Regions from separate parts of the Lentibacillus songyuanensis genome, predicted to be linked through region 2. Evidence: riboswitches for the same ligand, from Rfam matches in the RefSeq annotation. Region 2 holds a riboswitch; each other region holds the start of a gene.
What was found. Region 2 has a riboswitch for cobalamin ahead of WMZ97_RS08295 (acyl-CoA thioesterase). Riboswitches for the same ligand answer to the same signal wherever they lie in the genome.
Positions count from the first base shown of each region.

Region 1: linked by a shared signal. The riboswitch ahead of WMZ97_RS05530 (ABC transporter substrate-binding protein) and the one ahead of WMZ97_RS08295 (acyl-CoA thioesterase) in region 2 are both predicted to bind cobalamin.
Region 3: linked by a shared signal. The riboswitch ahead of WMZ97_RS05645 (ribonucleoside-diphosphate reductase subunit alpha) and the one ahead of WMZ97_RS08295 (acyl-CoA thioesterase) in region 2 are both predicted to bind cobalamin.

Region 1 is NZ_JBCLVH010000003.1:310,999-315,288, forward strand. Features, by position in the region: gene WMZ97_RS05520 (adenosylcobinamide amidohydrolase) at 1-452, opposite strand, end outside; gene WMZ97_RS05525 (FecCD family ABC transporter permease) at 681-1,700, opposite strand; gene WMZ97_RS05530 (ABC transporter substrate-binding protein) at 1,693-2,667, opposite strand; cobalamin riboswitch at 3,111-3,293, opposite strand; gene thiT (energy-coupled thiamine transporter ThiT) at 3,440-4,036, opposite strand; TPP riboswitch at 4,143-4,243, opposite strand.
Region 2 is NZ_JBCLVH010000006.1:117,648-121,937, reverse strand. Features, by position in the region: gene WMZ97_RS08320 (alpha/beta hydrolase) at 1-40, shown strand, start outside; partial or broken gene WMZ97_RS08315 (N-acetyltransferase family protein) at 76-417, opposite strand; gene WMZ97_RS08310 (GNAT family N-acetyltransferase) at 631-795, opposite strand; gene WMZ97_RS08305 (GNAT family N-acetyltransferase) at 799-1,305, opposite strand; gene WMZ97_RS08300 (YaiI/YqxD family protein) at 1,740-2,186, shown strand; gene WMZ97_RS08295 (acyl-CoA thioesterase) at 2,268-2,738, opposite strand; cobalamin riboswitch at 2,865-3,038, opposite strand; gene WMZ97_RS08290 (LysM peptidoglycan-binding domain-containing protein) at 3,139-4,290, opposite strand, start outside.
Region 3 is NZ_JBCLVH010000004.1:2,424-6,713, forward strand. Features, by position in the region: gene WMZ97_RS05640 (alanine/glycine:cation symporter family protein) at 258-1,682, shown strand; cobalamin riboswitch at 1,893-2,072, shown strand; gene WMZ97_RS05645 (ribonucleoside-diphosphate reductase subunit alpha) at 2,289-4,290, shown strand, end outside.

The sequences.
Region 1 (4,290 bases), on a different contig from region 2:
TGTGCCAAATAAACCCGCTGCCTCTCCCCACCTGATAATTGATCCAGCAAGGCATCCTGATATGCATTAACACCGGTCTTTTGCATAACATCATGGACAACGTGTTCATCCTTTTTTGCTAGCGAGGAAAACAGTCCCTTTTGATGGGCATACCGGCCAAGTGTAACCGTCTCCTTTACGGTGTAACTAAACGTTTGCGATGTATGCTGTGGTAAAACAGCTACCTGTCTGGCAAAATCTTTAGCAGAAAAATCCGTGACTAACCGACCACTCAATGTAATTTCTCCCTGCTGTACAGGCAATATACCACTAACCATGTTCAAAAGGGTTGTTTTGCCACTCCCATTCGGCCCAATAATTCCAAAAAACTCCCCTTCCTTCACTTGGAAGGTAACATCGTGTACGATTGTTTTATTTGCATACCCGCCTGAGACATTGTGAACGTGAATCATGTATTTGTTACCCCTTTTCCAATTGTGCCATTGCTTTCGACGACGGTGTGTTTTAGTGAGCTTGGGCGATCTTCGCTTTCGATTGAAGGAAATCACCTTCAGAATATGGGTTGTTCTCTGCCGACTTGATGGGGTTCTCTCCCGACTTCGGGTTGCTCTCTCCCGACCTTGCGTGATTCTTTTCTCCTTCTTGACAAGATTCTTTCCCTTCTTAAGGCAAGTCATCATTCAAGTCCGCCGGCGGATTAAAATAACAGCAAAAATCGGCGCACCAATCAAGGCGGTGATCACACCAATCGGTAATTCAGCCGGTGCAATAATTGTCCTGGATACTAAATCAGCCAAAATCAGAAAACCGGCACCTGCTAAAATGGATAATGGCAGCAAATGTTTATGGTCGGGGCCCCAAACGATGCGGACAAAATGGGGAATCACCAGACCAACAAAGCCAATTGTTCCAGAAACTGCTACTGCTGCTCCGGTTAAAATAGAGCCAGCTATCAGCACATTTAACTTCTTACGTTCCACGTTCACCCCTAAATGCTTGGCCTGGTTTTCACCAAAGGACATCGCATTTAGTTCTGCAGCATGCAGCATTAATATGCCTGCCCCGACAACAAAGAACGGCAGAATAATCCAGACATAATCCCAGCCGCGCATGGACACACTTCCAAGCAGCCAGCCAATAATCTGTCGTAATTCATCTCCTGTGAGTGCGATCATTAACGAGATGAGTGCACCAAGAAATGAACTAAAGATAACACCAGTCAGGATAATCGTTTCCACTCGCATGCCACGATCGACACGTCTGGCAAAAAAAAGCACCATAAAAATCGTTATGAATGATGCAACAACGCTCAATACTGGCAACGTATACAACCCGATAAACGGTAAGGATAAATGAAAAAAAAGCGTCAGCACTGCTCCAACACTGGCACCTGAAGAAACCCCCAGCGTATACGGGTCTGCCAGTGGATTTCGTAATAATCCCTGAAAGGCAGCCCCCGCAATCGCCAGCGATGCACCGATGATCCCCGATAACACCACACGTGGTAGCCGTACATTCATCACAATTTTTACATACATCGGATCAACGGAATCGGGAATGGATGTGTGTGTGATTGCTGAAAAAATCGATTGTACAATAGTTGTGACTGGTACATGAACCGACCCGATCGAAATGCCCAGCAGTACAGAAACAATAAGTAGTAGTACCAATAATCCATATGCTGCGATCCGCTTAGTCATCGAAAACTTCTGGATAAATGACTTTTCCAAGTTCCTCAACACCATTAACCAATCGTGGACCTGGACGACTGACAAGGTCTTCATTAATATCAAAAATTTGTTTGTTTTTTACCGCCTTAACATCTTCCCAGCCACTACGTTTCGCGACCTCAGCTACAGGATCTTCTACATAGGAACCATACGTCGTAATAATCACATCCGGATTACTGGTAATTGCTTGTTCTTCATTAATCTTCACCCAACCATCCTGATCGCCAGTTGCGTTTTCTGCATGAATAATCGATAACAATTCATCCATAAATGTATTTTTTCCCGGTGTATATATATCCGGTGACGGTGAGATTTCCACGTAGACCTTTTTTTGTTCATCCTGACCGATAGCCTTTGCCTTGTCTTCAAGAGCTGTCAGTTTCTCTTTCATATCGCCAACTATCTGCTTCGCTTTATCTTGGGCTCCTGTTGCCTGACCGATTAAAGAAATCGCATCGTAAACCTCGTCAAAATTAGTACCACTGGCAACGACCACCACCGGAATACCTGCTTCGTTAATCTGTTTTAGTGCTTTCTCGTCATTGCTTTGATCGGCAAGGACTAATTGTGGATCAAGTGATAGGATTTTTTCAACATTTAATTCCATCCCGCCAACCTTTTCTTTCTCCGCTGCCTCTTTTGGATAATCATCGTGATCCGATACACCGACGATTTGATCACCCAGACCTAAAGCATAGGCAATTTCCGTATCGCTTGGTATAACCGATACAATTCGTTCTGGTTCTTCCTCAATAGTTACATTATCCCCATTCCCATCCGTAACCGTTACCGGGAAACTTGCTTCGTCTGTCTGTTCTGTTTTGGTATTGTCTGTTTTATCTTTACTTTTGTCAGCGTTATCTTCTGAATTTCCACAACCGGCTAATATGCCGATGAATAGAATAGCAGAAAATAAAAGCAAATAAATCTTTTTCAATGATCATTCCTCCTAGTTGTTTTTCACGGTGAGGGCAAAGGCTAAAAGCGCCCGGTTAGCGACGTATTGACTGCGCCCTGCCAAGCAAGGTGGTTCAGTGTTGCCGCACAAAGCGGCGGTTTTAACCGAACTTCCCCTGCTCCGATGTTGACTTATCGTACGGAGACGGGTGTTGGCCACTACAGCTTTCGCGCTGGAGCCGGACGGAGGGCTACAGGATGTAGGTCAGTTCAGCGTTGCGACAAGACGTCGCGATCTTAGCTGAACTTCCCCTCTGCCATCCATTTATTCACAGGCATAAAAATTTACAATTTTCTAGCCAACGAAAAAACACCCTTCTATTATGAAAGGTGCTGACGTTAACCATAGTGGTTGATCACCGGTTTCGTTACAAAACGGCAGGATCCGCCAAGCTAACACACCCTTCCTATCCGCGTAGGTTCGTGGGATTTCAGAATCAGGCAGTCTCCTGGCTCATGGTTCTTGTTACCCGTTCCCTTCCCATACATGTCCATGTACAGTGGTTCGCAAGGCAACAACCATTTACAGTGGCGGGACCGCGTCGGCTTCACACCGAACTTCCATTTTAAGTCAAATAGCTAGACACCTGAATCTGTTACACAGTATTCATTTTCCACTCTAGTATACACCATCTGGATTCCAGCGAATAGAAAAATGTCGAAAAACAAATAATCTCATCAAATACTTCTTTGAACGAGCTGAAACAAATAAAAACAGCCAAGTATTTGTATCATGCTTGGCTGTTTTTCATCTAACTTGCTCTGTGTTGTTCGTTCAGACGTTTAGCACTTGTAACGATCTGTCCTGCTTTCGAAATAATCAATCCTAAAACGATCGCACAGGCAATCGATACAGCCAGATACGTGATCCCATTCATAACAAGTGAATACACATATGGTGACTGACCCGCTTCAATGGCATATTTCTTGAAAAAAATCACCCCGGCAACAAAATGCCAGAAATATCGAGCGGCACCGCCAGCAAATACAGCAATGGTCATCCAGGTCAGTGCACGCCCCTTATAATTCTTCAATAAGTTACCTTTCACTTGCTTACTAAACAAACCGGCAAATCCAATACACGCAAACGCAATAAAATACTCAATAAATGCTTGCGTCGGTGTTAAAATCCATGCCTCGCCCAGTGCTATCTGCAGCAGTCCCCAAAGAAACCCTGACGAGGCAGCTGCGGCAAAACCCCAGCGGAAGGCTACAATAAAAATGGGTACCATTGCAAAAGAAATCGAAATGGATGGTCCAAAGTGTAATGACGGCAATAAGTCGAGCACCATAGCAAATGCAGCGAATATCGCCACTTCAATCATTGTTTGCAAGCCAAGTTTTCGCATATTAAAAAATGCCTCCTCCTGAACGAACCAAAAGGGAGACATAAGTGAATGAAATGTGCATGCTAAAGATACAGGAATTCTTGTAAACCAGTATCATTACCAATAAGTATTTTAATCACCACATCCCTACGCTAGTACTAACTAACAGGTTCAAAGGGTCAGAACTCATTGGTTCGCTCTCAGCCTTACGCTCCCCTTGTGGTACGTTGTCATATTAAATTACCCTTATCATATCACAAGTTGGTTGCTCATGC
Region 2 (4,290 bases):
AGTGGAAGCTGCTGAACAATGGTATCATAACCTAAAATGAAAAGACGGGGAGCCTTGTTTGGTTTCCCGTCTTGATTAATCTACACCTATAATACTGCTTCTTCGTTCTAAGATAGCTACATCCCGCCATACTCCATTAAGCTTGCCAATTCGCTCACGATTTCCAATATGTTGAAAACCGAACTTCGCATGCAGTTGCATACTAGCCTTGTTTTCGGGAAAAATCCCTGCCTGCAATGTCCAGTATCCGTTTGCTTCACTCGCTTCGATCAATGCTTTTAATAGTCTGTTCCCGATACCTTGACCTGCAGACTTTCGGCTAATATAAATACTCGCTTCAGCCACCCCGGCATAGGCACGCCGATTGGACACAGGACTTAATGCAGCCCAACCAATAATCTCGTCACCATCACGTACAACTAGCCGGCAATTTGATAAAGTGAAACTTCATTCAGTGGGGGGGTTTCGACGCACATGACGTGCTAGTGCAGGCAAAGGTATAAGGACGTGACGGTTTTAGCCTGCCCTTTCTCCCCCACTGAATGTTAGTTGAACAGAATCGGACCTTTACGGGCAGTTGACCCCCACTTATCTTTTTTAGTTTCATCTCAAAATCTTGAAGTGGTGGCCTTACTGTCCGTTAAGGCGGGATAAATGGTTCTGGTCCCATTCCTGCCATGACGGCGCTTCTGTATCGAACGTGGCATTACCGGTATGAATACCTTCCACATAGATATGTCGAACCTGCTCCCAATCGGATGCAAGCATGTTTTCGATTACTATTGTCTTTTCCATTTTTTATCCCTCAGTTTCAATCCAAAATCTACGTTTTACCGTTCCATCTGTATCCTGATAAGATGCGTCTTCTATACCGCCATTATTGATAATAACTTTGGCCGATCCAACATTGTCTTCATCACATGTTACCAACACGCGATCAATACCTAATTCCCGGCACTTTTTCAATGCCTCTTTCAGAATGAATGTTGCATAGCCCTTGTTTCGTTCGGATGGACGTGTACTATATCCAATATGACCACCCACATTGTAAAGAAATTCATTAAGTTCGTGACGAATATCGACCATTGCAACCATTCGTTCATGGTCATCAATCAAAAAATAATTCGTACTTGGCAGCCATTTTCCAGCACCACTTTCCCTTGCCGCTAACGCCTCTAAATATGCCCCATATGTATCATAGCCAGACAAATTAAAGCTACTGGGAACCATTCGTTCAGGCCCCCATTCTTTTACATAGCTTTCATGTTCCTGTTTCCATTTTAACGACGGCCGTTCTAATCGCATCACACTTCCACCTCGCATCAGCATATATGTTTATGGTTGCTATACCTTTTTCATTATTCACAATACATTTCCATTGATTTCGCTAATAAAATACATTAGATTAATAAGCAGGGTATGATATGCCCTACCCCTTAATGAAAGGGGGTGTAAAAGTGGATAAGATTTTACTTCTGACGGCTATCATAAGTCTTATTGCATCAGCTATTGGTGCGATAGTAACAACGTACCGAGACTTATATAGTCGAAAAGAAAAGAATCCTTCTCCGTGCCAACCGGATAAGGATTCCAAAAACACCAGAGGTTAGGGGGTAATCCCCTTCCTCACCACTATTATAGTCATATCATACCCTTTATATGATAAACATGTCAACAAGTTGGTTTTATACAAACTACCCACTATTTCTTTTGTCTTACTGAACAGGAGTGGAAAAAACATGAACGTGTACGTAGACGCAGATGCCTGTCCTGTTAAGGATTCCATCATTTCTATTGCCAAAGACAACCAGATCCCTGTTGTACTTGTAAAAAGCTTTGCCCATTTTTCCAACAGCGAACAACCACAAGGAGTGGAAACAATTTACGTGGATACTGGAGCCGATGCAGCCGATTACCGGATTATGCGGTTAGCGAGAAGCGGCGACATTATCGTCACCCAAGATTATGGACTAGCTTCACTCGGACTGGCAAAGGGCTGTCTTGTCCTCCATCATAAAGGATTTGTTTATACTAATGAAAACATTGACCAACTCCTACAAACCCGCTACGCTAGTGCCATGGCTAGAAAAAGCGGCAAACGAACAAAGGGGCCAAAAGCTTTTACAGCAGAAGATGAGAAAAAATTCAGAGAAACGTTTAAAGTCATCATCGAACAAAACAGGTAACCGACCGCTATTTTTTCAAGTAAACGAACCAAAACTTTGATCAAGCAAGCAATCTTTTCCAAACAAGCAAAAAAACACATCCTAACGAATAGCTGCCCGATGCTTGCGATGTTCCTTTCTTGAAGGAGTGGATCGAAATAATTGTCCCTCTTCCTCTGTTTCGGGAAAAACACTTGGTACTGGAATTGGTTCTCCCTTTTCATCGACTGCAACCATTGTCAAAAACGATTCCGTTGTTAACCGTCGTTCATCCTTGATCAGATCATGAGCATGCACCTTGACATAAACCTCCATAGAGCTGGTTCCCGTATAAGTTACCATTGCTTCTAATATTAATGAATCTCCCGCCTTAGCTGGTGACAGAAAATCAACAGAATCAATAGAAGCTGTCACCACTACACTATTTGCATGTTTCATTGCGGTTAATGCTGCTAATTCATCAATATACGCTAATATTTTTCCACCAAATATTGTATTTAGGTGATTGGTATCAGGGGGAAGTACCAATCGCGTCTGAATCGTCTTGGAATCCCCAATCGCTATTTGTTTCATATTATTTGTTCCTCCTAAAATAAAAAACACCTTCTACTAAGAAGATGTTAAACGCAGCACAAAGATAAGCGTTCATTATATAAAAATCGCATTATCTCGTAACATTCTCCTATTTCCCGTAGGTTAAAAATGCTCTTCCCTATGGCAGGTCTCCTGGCTTTGGATCATCAAATCTTTTTCCTTCCCATTAAAAAACAGTGGTTTAAAAAGATTCTCCTCATCACAGTGACGGGACCGCGCTGAATTTTCATCAGCTTCCCTTTTCAACTTATACAAGTCACCATAAAGCAATATATTCCATTTCATTCAGTATACCATGTTATGCTATGAAGACGTCAATTTTTTAGATGAAAAATAAGACACCCTTTTTTTATAGAAGTGTCTTCGTCGAATGTTGCAGTTAAAGCTTCCGGACCACAAAATTATCTTCTAATACTGCCCAATTTTGCGGGAACTGGTTTCCCAGTACCCAGTAACTACCGCCTCGTAACCCATACGCTTTCATTACATCATACTTTGCCTGCATACTTCGAGCATCCTCGAACCATACTTCATGCTGCTGGCCATTGTTATCCGTGTACCGGAAAAATGGAGCCTGATACGTTGTATTATATTGAATTTCTGCACCATATTGGCCGGCCAATTGAACAGCCTCGTATGGACTGACCGTTCGAGCTGTTGTTCCTTGTTGCCATGGGATCTTCCAATCACGGCCATATAACGGGATCCCCATCATGATTTTGTTACGCGGAATGACCGTAACAGCGTAGTCCAACACCTCCCGGACCATATTAATCGGTGCAATAGCCCACGGTTCGCCACCTGCCCAACCCCATTCATAGGTCATAAGTATAACGAAATCTACTATTTTTCCATGGGCACCATAATCGTGCGCTTCGTAAAGCAATCCCTGCTGTTCTTCCTTAACCTTAGGGGCTAACGCTGTCGATACAAGCAATCCTTCAGGATGAAACCGAGCGACAACGCGTCGTAAAAAAGCGGTATAATTATCCCGATCCTCCGGGTAAACATATTCAAAGTCAAAATTAACCCCTGCATATCCCTTCGATTGAATTTTTTTCAGTAAATTGGTGATCAATGTTTCCTGCAGATTTGGATTCCGGAAAATGGTTGCAGCCAAATCGGAATTGAAGTTCCCACCTGAGAAGTTCGTTAATACCAGTAGAGGAGCCACTTGATGGGCTCTGGCTGCTTCCAGCAAACCCGTCTCCTGCATGCTTGTGATGGTCCCATCTGACTTTACACTATACATAAATGGGGAAAGATAGGTGAAATTCCTTCCCAGAACAAGCACTTCATCCTTTCCTTGTTGATTGATATGCGTACTGTACGCATTAATCTCCATTATTGGCCGGGCGCCTACCGGAATCCTCAGCCGTTGACCCGGATGCAATACGGATGACTCTGTTAATTGGTTCGCTTTCATGAGTAGATTTATCGTTACATCATGACGACTCGCAATCGAGCCTAGTGTATCACCTGATTGAATCACATATTGCACGTATGGAATAACAAGCATTTCCCCAACATA
Region 3 (4,290 bases), on a different contig from region 2:
TGCAGTACACTATCAGGAAAAAAAGAAGCCAACCATACGGCTTCTTTTCTGTTTACAAGCCAGGGAAAAATCCATGCGACGTTTTTTTTAGGTCAATTACGGGAAAGGTAAAAAGATGCTTGGGATGATCAAGTTTCAAAAGGTATCAGAATAAAAACCAACGACGTACTGCAGATTGCGGCCTATTATTTAGAGACTTTTTGGCCAATATCTAATAAAAGGGGTTTTCATATGTTTGAAGGGAGAATCAATTTTACATGGACTTCATTGAAGCGTTAGTAAAGAATGTGAACGATAACTTTTTGACGTATGTTCTAATTGTCGTCTTACTTGGGTTAGGGCTATGGTTTACAGTAAAGACAAACTTTGTTCAATTTAAAATGTTTCCTGAAATGTTCCGGGTTATTTTTGATAAACGGGCGGTTAGTGCGAAGGGTAAAAAAGGGACTTCTTCATTTCAGGCATTTGCGATTAGTGCAGCTTCACGAGTTGGAACAGGAAATCTTGCCGGTGTAGCCTCCGCAGTAGCAGCGGGTGGACCAGGGGCCGTGTTTTGGATGTGGATCATTGCGTTATTGGGATCAGCGTCTGCCTTTGTGGAAAGTACGCTGGCTCAAGTTTATAAAGTACCCGAGGCGGATCAATATCGCGGCGGTCCAGCCTATTACATCGAAAAGGGGCTCAAAAACCGCGGACTTGCTATTGCCTTTGCTATTATTATTACATTTACCTATGGTCTGGTGTTTAATTCGGTCCAGTCGAATACGATTGGTCTGGCTTTTTCCAATGAGTTTCACTTTGATAGTAAGCTAATGGCAATAATATTGGCGTTATTGACAGCGATTGTAATTTTTGGCGGATTAAAGAGCATCGCCAACGTTACCCAAATCATTGTTCCGGTGATGGCTGTTCTTTATATTATCCTTGCTATTTATATATTAGTCGTTAATATAACAGCGATTCCAAACATGATTGCAGTCATTGTGGAAAACGCATTCGGGATTCGGCAAATAGCTGGTGGTGGATTTGGTGCTGCCATTATGATGGGAATTAAACGTGGATTATTCTCGAACGAAGCTGGTATGGGTAGTGCGCCAAATGCAGCAGCAACAGCTGAGGTCTCCCACCCAGCCAAGCAAGGTTTAATTCAGGCTTTGGGCGTGTTTTTTGATACGATTTTAATTTGTAGTGCCACTGCGCTTATTATTATTACCGCTGGCGGCTATGAGGGAAGCAAGCTCGACGGAATTCAAATCACCCAGAATGCTGTTCAGGCGCATGTCGGGGAGTGGGCGGCGGTCTTTATTGGCATAGCCATCTTCCTATTTGCCTACAGTTCGATTCTTGGAAATTATTATTACGGGGAAAACAACATTGGGTATATCAAAGACAGCAAAGTAGGGTTATTTATTTACCGTATTGCGGTTCTGTTGATGGTTGCTTTTGGAGCCATCGCATCGTTTGATCTTGTTTGGGCACTTGCTGATCTGACCATGTCTATTATGGCTTTAGTAAACCTATACGCCATTGCCAGACTGTTCAAGATTGCCAACCGCGTTCTAAACGATTACCGCGAGCAGCGCAAGGCCGGAAAGGATCCGGTATTTTACCGTGATACATTAGAGGATGACAGCGGTGTTGAATTATGGGATCGAAAAAACGCTTCACATGCAGATAAATAGATGATAAAGTGTAACTTCCTTTAATGGGGGAGCTCCAAGCTTGTTAAGAAATAGAAAAAGCTGTCTGCTGACGTGGACAGTTTTTTCTTTATCCACGTTTTTCCGAAAGATTTTTACGAAACCTATTGCCAAACGCACAAATTTAATTTAGGATAGGTAATAGTAGGTAATACAATATCTTGTGTAAATGTTTGCAGGTAAAAACTATATATAGTATTTGACACAAAAGATGCGAATTAGCTTAATTGGGAACCTGGTGCAAATCCAGGGCTGCCCCCGCAACTGTAAGTGCTGACGAACTGAGCAGAACCACTGTGATTTTCAAACAGGAAGGGCTCAGGTTTAGGATGAAGCATAAGTCAGGAGACCAGTCTTTCGTAGTTGTTCGAATGCCCATTGGTGACATTTGAATACATGTCTAAATAAAATTTCAATTTCTTCGGGGATGGAGAAAATGAAATAATCGTGCCGACCAGCAATTAGAAAGGAAATGATTTTAGCATTTCCTATTCCTTTTATGGAATAACTTGGCATTGTTGTTTCAATCCACTCCATTCACAGGTGTGGATTTTTTAATTTCCCGAAGCGTTAAGGGAGGAAGAAACAATGGAAACACAGATGGATACTACGGTAGATGGAATAATTGATGTTATTAAGGATGCAGCACAGAAGTATAATTTACAAGCAGAAGGGATTATTCAGCAATTAGCTACAATGGATACTTCCAAAGAGGAAGCAAACAATCATGCACTGTTTTACGCGTTAAATCACATCGCTATGGACCAGCCAGGGTGGACGTTTGTCGCAGCCCATATGTATTTAAATGAATTGTACCAGCAAGCAGCCGCAAATCGCGGGTATCATGCGGATCAAAAATATGGGGATTTTTATCAATTAATCCAAACACTTACGGATAAAGGTATTTATGCAACGGATCTGCTGGATGTATATGACAGAGATGAAATCATGTCCTTTGCTTCAGCAATCGATCCCCAGCGGGACAAGCTGTTTAATTATATTGGTCTCTTCCTGCTTGCCGATCGATACATAACACGTGATCACGACCATCAAGTATATGAACTGCCCCAGGAACGGTTCATGATTATTGCTATGACACTAATGAAGAACGAGGCAAAAGAGAAACGACTTGAATTGGTGAAGGAAGCGTACTGGGCAATGAGCAATTTGTATATGACCGTTGCTACACCAACCCTTGCCAATGCAGGAAAAAGCTTTGGCCAGCTATCATCCTGTTTTATCGATACGGTGGAGGATTCACTTGATGGGATTTATTTGAATAACTGGGATATTGCCAGACTTAGTAAGGATGGCGGCGGAATTGGTATTTATTACGGAAAAGTTCGTGCATTGGGTTCGGATATTAAGAAGTTTAAAGGAAACTCATCAGGGGTTGTGCCATGGATCCGCTTATTGAACGATACTGCGGTCAGCGTAGATCAGCTTGGTCAACGACAGGGCGCGGTAGCCATTTACTTGGATGTGTTTCATAAAGATATCATGAACGGTTTTCTTGATCTAAAAACAAATAATGGCGATGAACGTCGAAAAGCACACGATATTTTTACCGGCGTGGCCATTCCTGACTTATTTATGAAGAAATTGCAGGAAGTCGACGAAAATGGCCGAAGCATAGGGGAATGGCACACATTTTGTCCGCATCAGGTCAAGCAAATCATGGGCTGGAAGGATGCGTCTGGCAGAGCGCTTGGGTTAGAAGATTTTTACGATGAAACGGATCGTGCCTATTTTACCGAAAAGTACGAAGAGGCGGTTAATCATCCATTGCTGCCGCGCAAAACATATCGGGCGATGGATATTATGGCGCGGATCATGGTGGGACAGCTGGAAACGGGAACCCCGTATATGTTCTATCGGGATGAGGCAAATCGCCAAAATCCGAATAAACATGTTCGCGGTCAGGGACTAACGTCGATTTATTGCAGTAACTTATGCACCGAGATTATGCAAAATATGTCGGCAACAACGATTACAAATGAATATGAGGATGCGGATGGCAACATTGTAATGGTACGTAAACCAGGTGATTTTGTCGTCTGTAATCTATCATCGATCAATCTTCCGCGTGCGGTAGCGGATGACGTGATTGAGCGTTTGGTATCGATCCAAATGCAGATGCTCGATAATGTGATCGACTTGAATACGATCAAGGTAGGGCAGGCACAGATAACCAATCGGAAGTACCGCGCTGTAGGACTTGGTACGTTTGGCTGGCATCACTTGTTAGCACAGACTGGCATCCATTGGGAATCGGAACAGGCTGTTGACTATGCCGACCAACTTTACGAAACGATTGCTTATTATGCGATCAAAGCGTCAATGGAACTGGCGAAAGAAAAAGGGGCGTACAAGGAATTCACTGGATCGGAATGGGAAACGGGTGCTTATTTTGCTCGTAAAGGATATGATTCCGCAGCTTGGAAAGCACTGCAGGAGGAGATTTGCGAACATGGAATTCGTAACGGTTGGCTGATGGCGGTAGCCCCCAATTCGTCGACGGCAAAAATTGGCGGTTCAACGGATGGCATTGATCCAATCTATGCGGTCGAATATGCGGAGGAAAAGAAGA